3 regions of the Polaromonas sp. DSP2-3-2b2 genome follow, and region 3 is predicted to be linked to each of the others. Evidence: predicted binding sites of a transcription regulator. Region 3 holds the regulator's gene; each other region holds the start of a gene.

Region 1 (4,983 bases), on a different contig from region 3:
TGGCGACGAAATAATTGCCCTGCACATCGACCGCTGCACCATCGGGCCGGCCGCCGTAGCCCGGCATGCCGGGCTGCCAGCCGGCGGGCTTGCCAGGCCATTGCCGGAACACCCGCTCATGGCTCAGGGTGTTGCTGGCGGCGTCCCAGTCCCAGGCGCGGATGGCATGGCGCGGCGTGTCGGTCCAGTACAGCGTGGCCGCATCGGGCGACCAGGCCAGGCCGTTGGCCGTGGTGGCGTTGCCGGCCTTGGGTTCGAGCACGGGCGCGCGGCCATCACGGCCATCGAGGCAAAAAAGCTGCGCGCGGGCGGCGTCGCGCGGCTCGTAAATGGTGCCGGCCCAGAAGCGGCCCAGCGGATCGGCCTTGCCGTCGTTGAAGCGCGTGGTGGCCGCGTCGTGCAGCGCGGGCGCAAGCAGCGCCAGCGCGCCGCCCCATTGCCGGGCGCGGTAGATGCCGCCCCGCAGGGCGATGACCAACCCGGTGTTTGTGCCCCCGGTGCGCGCCGGCGCGATGCAGCCAGGCTCGGACGGCAGCGTCCAGCGCTCGACGGTGCCGGCCGGAACCGTTGAGCGGCAGACCTGCCGGGCAGCAATGTCCACCCAGTACAGGCGCTGCTCGTCAGGGTGCCAGAACGGCGATTCGCCCAGTTCGCTGGGCTGTGAAATGGCGGTTTTCCAGGGCATGCATTTCTCCTTGAGGCCGTGCGGTTGGGTGAAGGGGTCCGCCACGCCTGCGACTGTAACGACAAAAAAAGGCCCGCTGGCTTGAGACCAGCGGGCCGAACTTCCCAAGGAGATTTTTGTCAGTTCACAGCACCGTGCTTAACGGTTGTAGGCGGTTTCGCCATGCGCCGTGATGTCCAGGCCTTCGCGCTCGTCTTCTTCGCTGACGCGCAGGCCGATGGTCAGGTCAACCACCTTGAAGGCGATGAAGGACACGACGCCCGACCACACGATGGTGATCAGGACGGCCTTGGCCTGGATCCAGACCTGCGACACGATGGAATAGTCGGCGGGCGCCACCATGGCCACGGTCACCCAGTCAGCGACAAAGCCAGGACCGCCCAGGGCCGGCGAGTTGAACACGCCGGTCAGCAAGGCGCCGACGATGCCGCCCACGCCATGCACGCCGAACACGTCGAGCGAGTCGTCGGCGCCGAGCAGTTTTTTCAGGCCATGCACGCCCCAGAGGCAGGCAAAACCGGCGGCAAAACCGATCACCAGGCCGCCGCCGATGCCGACATTGCCGGCGGCGGGGGTGATGGCGACCAGACCGGCCACGCAGCCGGACGCGGCGCCCAGCATCGAGGCCTTGCCCTTCATCAGCGCTTCACCGACACACCAGGCCAGCACGGCAGCAGCGGCAGCGCCGAGCGTGTTGATGAAGGCCAGGGCGGCAAAGCCGTTGGCTTCCAGCGCCGAGCCGGCGTTGAAGCCGAACCAGCCGACCCACAGCAGCGAAGCGCCCACCATCGTCAGCGTCAGGCTGTGCGGCGCCATGGCTTCCTTGCCGTAGCCAATGCGCTTGCCGACCATGAAGGCGCCGACCAGACCGGCCACGGCGGCATTGATGTGCACCACAGTGCCGCCGGCAAAGTCCAGCGCGCCCGACTGCCAGATGTAGCCGGCCTTGCCGGTCATGGCGTCAACCACTTCGGCGCTGGTGTAGGCGTCAGGGCCCATCCAGAACCAGACCATGTGGGCCATCGGCGCATAGCTGAAGGTGAACCAGATGACCATGAAGAGCAGCACGGCGGAGAACTTGATGCGCTCGGCAAAGGCGCCGACGATCAGGCAGCAGGTGATGCCGGCAAAGGTCGCCTGGAAGGCGGCGAACACGATCTCGGGAATCACGACGCCCTTGCTGAAGGTCGCCGCATTGGCGAAGGTGCCGGCGGCGTTGTCCCAGATGCTTTTCATGAACAGCCTGTCAAAGCCGCCGATGAAGGCGCTGCCCTCGGTGAAGGCCAGGCTGTAGCCGTAGATGAACCACAGCACGACGATCAGCGAGAACGTCACCATGACCTGCATCAGCACCGACAGCATGTTCTTGCTGCGCACCAGGCCGCCGTAAAACAGCGCCAGGCCGGGAACGACCATCAGGATCACCAGGATGGTCGAGACCATCATCCAGGCAGTGTCGCCCTTGTTGGGAACGGGGGCCGGCGCGGCGGCGGCATCGGCAGCTTCAGCAGCCGGAGCTGCAACGGCAGCGGCGGGCGCAGGCGCGGCGACATCGGCAGGCGCTGCGGCAGAGGCCGTCGCGGCAGGCGCTTCGGCCGGGGTCTGCGCCAGGGCGGTCACGCCCGTGCCGAGCAAGCTTAATCCCAGCAGCAGGGAGGCAATCAGTTTTTTCATGGCGATGTTTCTCTTTTTTATTTTCAGGAGGGTGAATGTCAGAGGGCTTCCTTGCCGGTCTCGCCGGTGCGGATGCGCACGACCTGCTCCAGGTCGTAGACGAAAACCTTGCCGTCGCCGATCTTGCCGGTGCGCGCCGACGTCTCGATGGCTTCGATCACCCGGTCCACCAGGTCGTCGGACACAGCCGCTTCAATCTTGACCTTGGGCAGGAAATCGACGACGTATTCAGCGCCCCGGTACAGCTCGGTATGGCCTTTTTGCCGGCCGAAGCCCTTGACTTCGGTCACGGTGATGCCCTGCACGCCCATGCCCGAGAGGGCTTCGCGCACCTCGTCCAGCTTGAACGGTTTGATGATGGCAGTAACGAGTTTCATTTCAGTTTTCCTCCAGGATGAATGACAAGGCAGCAATCGGGTGGCGCTGCCGGCGCATTACAGGGTTGTTGTAGGCATCACGTCCAGCGTGTTCTTGATGCGAAAGCGGCCGCTATCAACGAGGGTGACGACGATTGATTTCATGGAATCCCCGAAAATTTTTTAAAGTTGGCGGAACTTCTTTAGCAGGGACCGTGCCAGCTATTTTTGCGTCGCCTGCGAGCGCCCGGCTGGTTTCATCGGCCACCGGGTTACGCTAGAGCTTTACAAGTTGTTACGCACCATTTTGACGCACTCTTTGTGCACGACTTTGATGCATTTATAGGAAAGTCACCGAATGAGTCTGTCTTTAGTGCACAGCCGTGCCTTGCTGGGGCTTGAAGCGCGTCCGGTGTGCGTTGAAGTGCACCTGGCCAATGGTTTGCCGAGCTTCACGCTGGTCGGGCTGGCCGATACCGAGGTCAAGGAAGCGCGGGAACGCGTGCGCTCGGCCATCCAGAATGCCGGACTGGAGTTTCCGGGCAACAAGCGCATCACGGTCAACCTGGCGCCCGCCGACCTGCCCAAGGACTCGGGCCGCTTCGACCTGCCGATTGCGCTCGGCATCCTGGCGGCCAGCGGCCAGATCGATGCGCGCAAGCTGGCGGGCTATGAGTTTGCCGGCGAACTGTCGCTGGGCGGCGACCTGCGGCCGGTGCGCGGCTCCCTGGCCATGAGCCTGGCCATTGCCCGGCCGGCGCGCGGCACGCCGCAAAAACTGCCCCGGCTGGTGCTGCCCGAAGGCAGCGCGCAGGAGGCGGCGCTGGTGCCGCAGGCCGAGGTCTACCGCGCGCTGCATCTGCTCGACGTGGTCCGGCAGTTTTTGCCGGGTGATGCCGTTCCCGAAATCGCGGATGGCTGGACCCGCGTGGCGTCCAGCGCGCCTTCGCGGCAACCCGCCTACGCCGACCTGGCCGATGTCAAGGGCCAGGCCGCCGCGCGCCGCGCACTGGAGATCGCGGCGGCCGGCGGGCACAGTATTTTGATGGTCGGCGCTCCGGGCTCGGGCAAGTCGATGCTGGCGCAGCGCTTTGCCGGCCTGCTGCCCGCCATGACCACCGACGAAGCGCTGGAAACCGCCGCCGTCGCCTCGCTGGGCGGGCGCTTCACGCTGGACCATTGGGCGGTGCGGCCGACCTGCGCGCCGCACCACACGGCCAGCGCGGTGGCGCTGGTGGGCGGCGGCTCGCCGCCCAGGCCGGGTGAAATTTCGCTGGCGCATCGCGGCGTGCTGTTTCTCGACGAGCTGCCTGAATTCCCGCGCGCCGCGCTCGAAGCCCTGCGCGAGCCGCTGGAGTCGGGCACCATCACCATCTCACGGGCCGCCAGCCGCGCCGAGTTTCCGGCGCGCTTTCAGCTGATTGCCGCCATGAACCCCTGCCCGTGCGGCTACCTGGGCTCCAGCCTGCGCGCCTGCCGCTGCTCACCTGAAGTCGTGTCGCGCTACCAGGGCAAGCTCAGCGGACCGCTGCTCGACCGCATCGACCTGCATGTGGAGGTCGGCAGCCTGGCGGCCGATGAGCTGGTGAACGCGCCGCCGGGCGAGTCCACCGAGGCGGTGCGCAGCCGGGTGGCCCAGGCCAGGTCGCGCGCGATGGACCGCCAGGGCAGCGCCAACCAGGCGCTCGACGGCCAGGCCATCGATGCGCAGTGCCAGATGGACCCGGCAGCGGCCAAGTTCCTCCATGTGGCGGCGACGCGGCTGGGCTGGTCGGGCCGGGGCATTCACCGCTGCCTGAAGGTGGCGCGCACCGTTGCCGACCTGGCAGGCGCCAAAACCGTGCAGGTCACGCATGTGGCCGAGGCGGTGCAGTACCGGCGCGCGCTCAACGCCGCGCACTGAACAAACGCGCCGGGCGTCGTCAGAGGTTGGGCGCCAGCAGCCGTGCCAGGTCTTCTGCCCGGGCGCCGCGCCGCTTGGCGAGGTCCTGCAGCTGGTCGTCGCCGATCTTGCCGACGCTGAAATAGGTGCTTTGCGGATGACTGAGGTAAAAGCCGCTGACGCTGGCCGCCGGCGTCATCGCCAGGCTTTCCGTCAGCGCCATGCCGATGTCTTCGGCTTTCAGCAATTCGAACATGTCCTTCTTGACGCTGTGGTCCGGGCAGGCCGGGTAGCCGGGCGCGGGACGGATGCCCTGGTATTGCTCGGCGAGCATCGCGTTTTTGTCCAGCGCTTCGGCTGGCGCGTAGCCCCACAAGTCGCGGCGC
Region 2 (4,983 bases), on a different contig from region 3:
GTGCCATGAGGGTGCGACGCGTCAGCCCCACGGGTTTGCGGGATCAGAACAAAAAGTAGCGCTGCGTCATCGGCAGGCTGGCGGCTGGCTCGCAGCTCAAGAGCTGGCCGTCGGCGCGCACCAGGTAGGTCTGGGCATCAATTTCCATTTTCGGCAGGTAATGGTTATGGACCATGTGCTGCTTGCGCACGCCCCGGATGTTCTTCACCGCGCTGAGCGTCTTGGCCAGGCCAAAGCGCTCCTGGATGCCGGCGGCCAGCCCGGCCTGCGAGACGAAGGTCAGCGAACCCTTGGCCACCGCGCCGCCGAACGCCCCGAACATCGGCCGGTAATGCACCGGCTGTGGTGTGGGAATCGACGCGTTGGGATCGCCCATGGCGGCCATCGCGATGAAACCGCCTTTCAGGATGATCGACGGCTTGATGCCGAAAAACGCAGGTTTCCAAACCACCAGGTCGGCGAACTTGCCGACTTCAACGGAGCCGACCTCGTGCGAGATGCCGTGGGCAATCGCCGGGTTGATGGTGTATTTACTGATGTAGCGCTTGACGCGGAAATTGTCGTGGCGCTCGGTGTCGCCCGGCAGCTTGCCGCGCTGCTGCTTCATCTTGTGCGCGTTTTGCCAGGTGCGGATGATGACTTCGCCGACCCGGCCCATGGCCTGGCTGTCGCTGGACATCATGCTGATGGCGCCCAGGTCGTGCAGGATGTCCTCTGCGGCAATCGTTTCCTTGCGGATGCGGCTTTCGGCAAAGGCCAGGTCTTCGGCAATCGACGGATCGAGGTGGTGGCAGACCATCAGCATGTCCACATGCTCGTCGAGCGTGTTGACGGTGTAGGGCATGGTCGGGTTGGTGGACGAAGGCAGAAAGTTCACCTCGCCGACCACGCGCAGGATGTCGGGCGCATGGCCGCCGCCCGCGCCTTCGGTGTGAAACGCGCACAAGCTGCGGCCCTTGGTCGCGGCAATGGTGTTCTCGACAAAGCCCGATTCGTTGAGCGTGTCGCTGTGAATGGCGACCTGCACGTCAAGCTCCTCGGCCACGTCCAGGCAGTTGCTGATGGCGGCTGGCGTCGTGCCCCAGTCCTCGTGCAGTTTCAGCCCGATCACGCCGGCGTTGACCTGCTCGTGCAGCGCGGCCGGCAGGCTGGCGTTGCCCTTGCCCAGAAAGCCCAGGTTCATCGGGAAGGCATCGGCGGCCTGCAGCATGCGCTCGATGTTGCACGGTCCGGGCGTGCAGGTGGTGGCAAAGGTGCCGGTGGCCGGGCCGGTGCCGCCGCCCATCATGGTGGTGACGCCGCTGGTCAATGCTTCCTCGATCTGCTGCGGGCAGATGAAGTGGATGTGCGAATCAATGCCGCCGGCCGTCACGATCATGCCTTCGCAGCTGATGATCTCGGTGCCGGGGCCGATGATGATGTCCACGCCCGGCTGCACGTCGGGGTTGCCGGCCTTGCCGATGGCGGCAATGCGCCCGCCCTTCAGGCCAATGTCGGCCTTGACGATACCCCAGTGGTCGAGGATCAGCGCATTCGTCATCACCGTGTCCATGGCGCCTTCGGCATTGGTTCTTTGCGACTGGGCCATGCCGTCACGGATCGTCTTGCCGCCGCCGAACTTGACTTCCTCGCCATAGCTGCCGGCGCGCAGTGTGTAGTCGGCCTCGACCTCAATCAGCAGGTCGGTGTCGGCCAGCCGCAACCGATCGCCCACCGTGGGGCCGAAGATTTCGGCATAGGCGCGTCTGCCAATCGTTGCCATCAAAGCGCTCCCTGAATCAGGCCGCGAAAGCCGAAGATGTTGCGCTCGCCGGCGTAGTCCACCAGCTCCACCGTTCGTTGCTGGCCCGGTTCGAAACGCACCGCCGCGCCCGACGTGATGTTGAGCCGCATGCCGCGCGCGGCAATCCGGTCAAAACCCAGCGCCGCGTTGGTTTCCGCAAAGTGGTAATGCGAGCCGACCTGGATCGGCCGGTCGGTGGTGTTTTGCACCACCAAGGTGATCGTGCGCCGGCCTTCGTTGAGGAGATGGTCGGGGCCGTCGGTAAAGAGTTCGCCGGGTGTCATCTAACGGGTACTCCGCTGAACCTATTTGCCGCCGCGCGACATCCAGATCGCGGTGGCCATCATGATGCCCAGGACTGCAAAACCCCAAGCATCCGTCGCATGCCAGTGCGTGCCATCCATGGCATGTCCATCATGGCCAAAAGCGGCGTTTGCGCTCATGGTTATTGCAGTAGCCGCTATTATTTTCATAGTCGTACTTGTTTTCATGGTTTGTATGCTGCGCTCTACACAATCGGCTGATGGACGGTCACCAGCTTGGTGCCGTCGGGAAAGGTGGCCTCGACCTGGATGTCGGGAATCAGCTCGGCAATGCCGTCCATCACGTCGGCGCGGGTCAGGATGGTGCGGCCCTCGCTCATGAGCTGGGCCACGGTCTTGCCGTCGCGCGCGCCTTCCATCACGGCCGCGCTGATCAGCGCCACGGCTTCGGGGTAGTTGAGCTTCAGGCCACGGGCGCGGCGCCGCTCGGCCAGCAGCGAAGCGGTAAAGATCAGCAGCTTGTCTTTTTCGCGGGGGGTCAGTTCCATGGGGCTCTTTCGGGTTCGGCTTTTTTAAAATTGCAAGATTGGTGCCACCCGCCTTTTGGGCGTTAGCCAGGTGCGGCGCGCAGGTGGCACAGAAGGTGCAGCAAGCACCGGCTATTTAACTTTCACCCGACCTGCCGCCATTTTTTGTTCATGAAAACTGCCGCCACGCCTTTACCGCCACCGCCTCCCCCGGCCCCGCCGGACAAGGGGCGGGGCTCCGGCGTCGAAGTGGCGGTGCAGCGCATCATCAAGGTCCGCCGCGACTACAACAGCTGGGTTGCCAGCGAAACCAAGGAAGACTATGCGCTGCGCTTCACGCCGCAAAGCTTTCGCAAATGGTCTGAATGGCGGGTGGCCAACACCGCGTTTGGCGCGGCGTCGTTCCTGATTCTGGAGGCCGTGGGCGCAACGCTGCTGGTCAAGTACGGCTTTACCAATGCCTTCTGGGCCATCGTGGCGACGGGGCTGATCATTTTACTGGCCGGCCTGCCGATCAGCATCTATGCCGCGCGTTATGGCGTGGACATGGACTTGCTGACGCGCGGCGCTGGTTTCGGCTACATCGGCTCGACGCTGACGTCGCTGATCTACGCGTCGTTCACCTTCATTTTCTTTGCGCTCGAAGCGGCCGTGATGGCCTATGCGCTGGAGCTGGCTTTCGGGATTCCGCCCACATGGGGATATCTGGTTTGCGCGCTGGTGGTGATTCCGCTGGTGACTCACGGCGTTTCGACCATCAGCCGGCTGCAGGTCTGGACGCAGGCCTTGTGGCTGGTGATGCTGGTCGTGCCTTTCGTTTATGTTTTTGTGCTCGCTCCTGGTGCGTTTTCAGGCGTTGTCGATTACGCCGGCGAAAAGGGGCGCAGCGGCGTGTTTGATTTGCACTTGTTTGGTGCTGCTTTGACGGTCGGCATCGCATTGATTACCCAGATGGGCGAGCAGGCCGACTATTTGCGCTTCATGCCGGTGCAGACCCCCGCCAACCGCTGGCGCTGGTGGGCTGGAGTGCTGGTCGGCGGGCCGGGCTGGGTGCTGCTGGGCGTGGTCAAGATGCTGGGCGGCGCGCTGCTGGCTTATCTGGCAATTTCCAACATGGTGCCGCTGGACCGGGCCGTGGACCCGAACCAGATGTACCTGGCAGCTTATGAATACGTGTTTCCCAACTACGGCTGGGCGGTCGGCGCGACGGCGCTGTTTGTCGTGGTGTCGCAACTCAAGATCAATGTGACCAATGCCTATGCCGGCTCGCTGGCCTGGTCGAACTTTTTCTCGCGCCTGACGCACAGCCATCCGGGACGCGTGGTCTGGCTGGTGTTCAACACCGCCATTGCCTTCATGCTGATGGAAATGAATGTGTTCCAGGCGCTGGGCGAGGTGCTCGGGCTGTATTCGAACATCGCTATTGCCTGGGTGATGGCGGTGGTGGCTGACCTGGTCATCAACAAGCCGCTGGGCCTGTCGCCCAAAGGCATCGAGTTCAAGCGCGCCCATCTGTACGACATCAACCCGGTCGGCGTGGGCGCGATGGCGCTGGCGTCGCTGCTGTCGATTACGGCGCATCTGGGCTTGTATGGCGAACTGGCACAGGCGTTTTCGGCAGTGATCGCCATGACGACCGCGTTTGTCGCGGCGCCGCTGATCGCCTGGGCGACGAAGGGGCGTTATTACATCGCGCGCAACTCCGATTCGGCGCTCTACCAGCGCCAGGCCACCCAGCGCTGTGTGATTTGCGAGCGCAGCTATGAAGGCCCCGACATGGCGCATTGCCCGGCCTACCAGGGCCTGATCTGTTCGCTGTGTTGCACGCTGGACGCGCGCTGCGGCGACCTGTGCAAGCCCCATGCGCGCGTGTCCGTGCAGTGGTCGGCTGCGCTGCGCTGGCTGCTGCCGCGCCGCATCTGGCCGTATCTGGACACCGGCCTGAGCCACTTTTTGCTGCTGATGGGGATCATCGTGCCGCTGCTGGCGGCCATGTTCGGCCTGCTGTACCGCCAGGAAATCACCTTGCTGGCCGAACTGGCGGCGTCCGAATCGGCCTTGCGCTCCGGGTTTCTGAAGGCCTACATGGCGCTGCTGGTGATGGCAGGGCTGGTCGCCTGGTGGCTGGTGCTGGCGCACAAGAGCCGCCAGGTGGCGCAGGAGGAATCGAACCGACAGACCCATCTGCTCATGCAGGAAATCGAGTCGCACCGGCAGACCGACGAAGCCCTGCAACAGGCCAAGCGGGCGGCCGACCAGGCGAATCAGGCCAAGAGCCGCTACATCAGCGCCATAAGCCACGAGTTGCGAACGCCGCTCAACAGCATCCTGGGCTATGCGCAGCTGATGGGCGAGGACGCCGGCATTCCGCCGCACCGCAAGCAGGCGGTCAGCGTCATCAAGCGCGGCG
Region 3 (4,983 bases):
TTGGGCTGATCCGCCGGTTTGCCGCGCGCCGAGCCGGCCACCATGTCGAAGCGGAACAGCCGGCATTCGATCGGGCCGTTCCACATCGGCACGCGGCGCGACTCCTTCAGGCGCATCTTGTTGGGCAATTTCAGGTCGGGCGTGAGCACGTGGGCGGTCCAGCCGGCGTAGTTTTTCTTCCAGTGCGCGGCCAGTTGCGGGAAGAAGTCGGAGGCTTCCTCGCCCCAGGCGTTTTGCGCCTGCTCGCGGCCGGGGTTGGCCGAGCGGTCGCGCGGCGGCTCGAAGCCTGTTTCATCGCGGCTGTCGTGCTCGTTGCGTTCATTGCGGCCCTGGCGGCTGTCCCGTTCCTGGCGCACCACCGGCTGGCCGAATTCATCAACGCTCTGACCCTGGAATTGCGAACGCCGCTGCTCGCGCTGCTGCACGCCGCTGGTGCCAGCCACGCCCGCCACGTCGATGCGCTCGCCGTACGGCGGGTTCACCAGCATCACGCCGCTCGGCGCGGGCGGCATGCGCTGCAGCGCGTCGCCGCCGCGCACCTGCACCGCATGCGCGACGCCGGCGCGTTCGGCATTGCGCTCGGCAAAATCGACCATGCGGAAGGACACATCGCTGCCGAACACCGGCGCCGTGGGTTCGGTAATCGCCGCTTCGGCCTGGTCGAGCAGGCCTTCCCACACGTGGCCCTGGAAGGGCAAATACTTCTGGAAGGCAAAGCGGCGGTTGATGCCCGGCGCGATGTTGCAGGCGATCTGCGCCGCCTCGATGACGATGGTGCCCGAGCCGCAGCACGGGTCGTACAGCGGCACGCCGTCCTTGCACAGCTGGTCCCAGCCGCTGGCGGCGATCATCGCGGCGGCCAGCGTTTCCTTGAGCGGCGCGTCGCCCTTGTCCTCGCGCCAGCCGCGCTTGAACAGCGGCTCGCCCGAGGTGTCGATGTACACCGTCACGGTGTCGGTGGTGAGGTGCACATACACGCGCACGTCGGGCCAGCGGGTATCGACGCTGGGGCGCACGTCGTTGAACTTGTGCCGGAAGCGGTCGGCAATCGCGTCCTTGATCTTGAGCGCGGCAAAGTTCAGGCTTTGCAGCGGGCTGTGCTGGGCGGTGATCTCGACCTTGAAGGTCTGCGCGGGCGTGAACCAGATTTCCCAGGCGACGCTGGCCGCCGCGTTGTACAGGTCCTGCTCGCTGCGGTAGGTGCCGTGCTGCAGCTCGATCAGCACGCGCTGGGCCAGGCGGCTGTGCAGGTTGAGCTGCAGCGCTTCGCGCCACGAGCCCTGCAGCTGCACGCCGGCGCGCCAGGCCTTGCCCTCGATGCCGGTGATGCGCCGGACTTCGGCGGCCAGCAGGTTCTCGACGCCGGCGGCGCAGGGGAGGAAGAGTTGGAGTTGGTTCATAAGTTATCTCACTGTGCTGGGCTGATTGTGAGGAGCCGCAGCTTTGTTGGGTAGAACCCGTATCTACATCAGGGCGAACGGATAAAGAGCGAACCACACGCAGTGGCAAGGATGCAGCGTGTCGCTCCCCACCAGCAGGGGCCGCGGGACTGGCTTTGCCAGACCGCAGGCGCAGCGGCCCCCTCGGGGGGGCAGGGAGTTACGCGAAGCGAACGACCGTGGGGGCAACATCACAGCGCTTTGCGTAAATTCGTGGGCGCGATGCGCAACGCCTCGCGGTATTTGGCCACCGTGCGGCGGGCGCATTCGATGCCTTGCTCCTTGAGCATTTCGGAAATCTGGCTGTCGCTGAGCGGCTTTTTCGGGCTTTCGATTGCTATGAACTGCTTGATCAGCGCGCGCACGGCGGTGCTGGACGCATTGCCGCCGCTCTCGGTGCCCAGGCCCGAGCCAAAGAAATACTTCAGCTCGAAGGTGCCAAACGGCGTGCCCATGTACTTGGCGGTGGTGACGCGCGAAATCGTCGATTCGTGCAGGCCCAGTTCGTCGGCGATCTCGCGCAGCACCAGCGGCCGCATGGCGAGCTCGCCGTGGGTGAAGAAGTTTTTTTGCCGCTCGACGATGGCGTTGCTGACGCGCAGGATGGTGTCGAAACGTTGCTGGATGTTCTTGATGAACCAGCGCGCTTCCTGCAGCCGCTGCTGCAGCGCCTGGCCGCCGCCCCGGCCGCCGTGCTGGCGCAGGGCGCTGGCGTAGATGTCGTGGACCCGCAGCCGGGGCATGACGTCGCTGTTGAGCGTGACCTTGAAGCCCCGGCCGGCCTTGACGACGATCACGTCGGGAACGATCAGGTTGCGCTCGACATTGGCAAAACGCCGGCCGGGCTTGGGGTCGAGCCGGGCGATCAGGCCAATCGCGCCCTTGATGGCGTCTTCGGGGAATTTGCACAGGTGCGACAGGCGCTTGACATCGCGCTTGGCCAGCAACTCCATCGGCTGCTGGCAGATCGCCATGGCGGCGCACGACTCCAGGCTGTTCTTGCACTCAAACAGTTGCAGTCGCAGGCATTCGGCCAGGGTGCGCGCGCCGACGCCGGCAGGCTCCATGTGCTGGAGCAGTTGCAAGGCGATGGCGAACTGCTCTTCCAGTTCTTCGGCCTGCTCCGGGTCGCCGCTGGCCAGTCCGGCGGCGAGCGACGCCAGGCTGTCTTCGAGGTAGCCGTCGTCGTTGAGCGACTCGATCAGGAAGTGCAGGGCGGCGCGGTCGAGTTCGGACAGGCGCAGGCCGAGCGCCTGCCGGTGCAGGTGGTCTTGCAGCGACTCGTGCGCGCCGGTCAGGTCGGACGCTTCGGCGTTGCTGTCGTCCAGGTTGTTCTTGCGCGCTGGTGCGTCGCCGCCCCATTCGCTGTCGTCGGGCGAAGACTCGACCGAGCCATCGCCTTCCCAGCTTTCTTCCAGCGCGGCCTCGGTGCCGGCCTCTGCTGTGGTTTCAGACTCTTTTGATGCGCTTGCGCTTGCTGTGTCTGCGCTTACAGCTATTGAATCCGTAGCAGACTCGAATTCGCGGCTGTCCTGGCTGACCGGGGTGTCGGTCTGGTCCAGGCCAAATTCCTCGCGCGGCGCGCTGTCGTCCGCCAGTTCGAGAAACGGGTTTTCATCGAGCATCTGCTCGACTTCCTGGCTCAGCTCCAGCGTCGAGAGCTGCAGCAGCCGGATCGACTGCTGCAGCTGCGGCGTGAGCGCCAGGTGCTGCGAAACGCGCAGTGAAAGTCCTTGTTTCATGACTGGCGCATCACATCTTGAAGTGTTCGCCCAAATACACCCGGCGTACCTCGGTGTTGTTCACGATCTCGGCCGGCGTGCCGTTGGCCAGCACATGGCCGTCGCTGATGATGTAGGCGTGATCGCAAATGCCCAGCGTCTCGCGAACGTTGTGGTCGGTGATCAAGACGCCGATGCCGCGCGACTTGAGAAAACCGATGATGCGCTGGATCTCGATCACGGCAATCGGGTCGATGCCGGCAAACGGCTCGTCGAGCAGGATGAAGCGCGGCTGGGTGGCCAGGGCTCTGGCAATCTCGACGCGGCGGCGCTCGCCGCCCGACAGCGACAAGGCCGGCGAGTCGCGCAGATGGTCGACGCGCAGGTCCTTGAGCAGCGCATCGAGCCGCGACTCCAGCTCGGCGCGGCCCAGCGGCTTGCCGGCGGCATCGCGCTGCAGTTCCAGCACGGCGCGAACGTTTTCCTGGACTGTGAGTTTGCGAAAGATCGACGCTTCCTGCGGCAGGTAGCTCAGGCCCAGGCGCGCGCGCTTGTGGATCGGCATGTGCTCGACCGGCTGGCCGTCGATGGAAATCTCGCCCGCATCGGCGCGCACCAAGCCGACGATCATGTAGAACGAGGTGGTCTTGCCCGCGCCATTCGGGCCCAGCAGGCCGACCACCTCGCCTTTTTGCACCGACAGCGACACGTCCTGCACCACCAGGCGGCTGCCGTAGGACTTTCGCAATCCGTGGGCAACCAGGCTGCTGGACGTGTCGAGGCGAACCGCGCCCTCCTGCGGAGGTATTTTTTCAATCGCTCGATTCATGGGGTCAAGGTGCTTTCGGGGCTGCGCCCGTGCCCAGCGTGGTGCTGGGGCGTAAAACGGGCGCCGGTCCGCCGGCTGGCGGGGCGGCGGTGGCGCCAGACACCGTGCCGCGCGGCGACAGCATGGCGCGAACCCGTCCGCCGGGATTGTCGGCGGTGCGGGTTTGCGCGCCGGCGTCGACCGTGAACACATCGGTGTTGTTGTCGTACACGATCAGCCCGCCGGTGGTTTCGTCGCTCAGCGTCGCGCCCTTGAAGCGGCGCACCACGGCGCGCTTGATGAATTTCACCAGGTCGGCGCGGCTGTCGTATTCGATCCGCTCGCCTTCGCCTTCGATGTACTCATCGACGCCGTCGCGCTTCTTGCGGTAGTAGGCCAGCTTGCCCGGCGCCGCCGTGGCCACGGCCAGCTGGTAGCCCTCGGGGTCCTGGCTGACCTCCACCAGTGCGCCGCGGATGATGGTCGTGCCCTTGGTGATGACGACATTGCCGGTGAACACGCTGGTCTGCTTGAGGTCGTCATAGCGCAGGGCATCGGCCTCGGCATTCATCGGCTTGTCGCGGTCGGCCTTCTCGGCTGCAGCGGGCAGCGCCACGCCTGCGGCGAGGAAGGCCATCAAGAGGAAAGAACAAAAGGAGCGTTTCATAAGGCACGAATCTTGCAGCTATGGGTTCTGCCATTGTAGCCACGCCGGTCGCAAGAATCGCAGGAGCGCGCAAACAGAGTTGCATGACCTGGACGGCCCATTGCAAAGTTTTCCTGCCCTGGCTGTTATTCCAATTCGCGTTGGAAACGGTCATTTCGTTGCGTTGCCAGGCACTTCCTGCGAAACATCATGGCTGGACGGCATAACCGGCGGCCAGCGGAACACTAAAAGTTCTTTCCTGTCGGCACGCGTTGCGACGAAGCGTGCCTTTCCTTCGCAAGACGCGCTGCACCGGGCAGTTCCTCCCACGCGGAGTGCTCTGCCCAGCGTGCGGACCGTCGCTAGTTG

Evidence for each region. Region 3 encodes sigma-54, which starts transcription at its own class of promoters, with help from an activator protein. Its sites were predicted from a motif close to TGGCANGNAANCTGCTTT; they were not measured.
Region 1: a site for sigma-54 is predicted at 2,919-2,936, ahead of glnK (P-II family nitrogen regulator). Genes of this name have one in related genera too.
Region 2: a site for sigma-54 is predicted at 2,624-2,641, ahead of ACP7AD_RS00835 (urease subunit gamma). Genes of this name have one in related genera too.

Annotation. Positions count from the first base shown of each region.
Region 1 covers NZ_JAFCTH010000012.1:90,963-95,945, forward strand. The annotation lists gene ACP7AD_RS11960 (SMP-30/gluconolactonase/LRE family protein) at 1-685, opposite strand, end outside; gene amt (ammonium transporter) at 824-2,359, opposite strand; gene glnK (P-II family nitrogen regulator) at 2,398-2,736, opposite strand; gene ACP7AD_RS11975 (YifB family Mg chelatase-like AAA ATPase) at 3,074-4,618, shown strand; gene metH (methionine synthase) at 4,638-4,983, opposite strand, start outside.
Region 2 covers NZ_JAFCTH010000001.1:176,241-181,223, reverse strand. The annotation lists gene ureC (urease subunit alpha) at 44-1,762, opposite strand; gene ACP7AD_RS00845 (urease subunit beta) at 1,762-2,067, opposite strand; gene ACP7AD_RS00840 (hypothetical protein) at 2,089-2,226, opposite strand; gene ACP7AD_RS00835 (urease subunit gamma) at 2,292-2,594, opposite strand; gene ACP7AD_RS00830 (hybrid sensor histidine kinase/response regulator) at 2,745-4,983, shown strand, end outside.
Region 3 covers NZ_JAFCTH010000023.1:5,460-10,442, forward strand. The annotation lists gene ACP7AD_RS15685 (THUMP domain-containing class I SAM-dependent RNA methyltransferase) at 1-1,400, opposite strand, end outside; gene ACP7AD_RS15690 (RNA polymerase factor sigma-54) at 1,631-3,181, opposite strand; gene lptB (LPS export ABC transporter ATP-binding protein) at 3,192-3,989, opposite strand; gene lptA (lipopolysaccharide transport periplasmic protein LptA) at 3,994-4,635, opposite strand.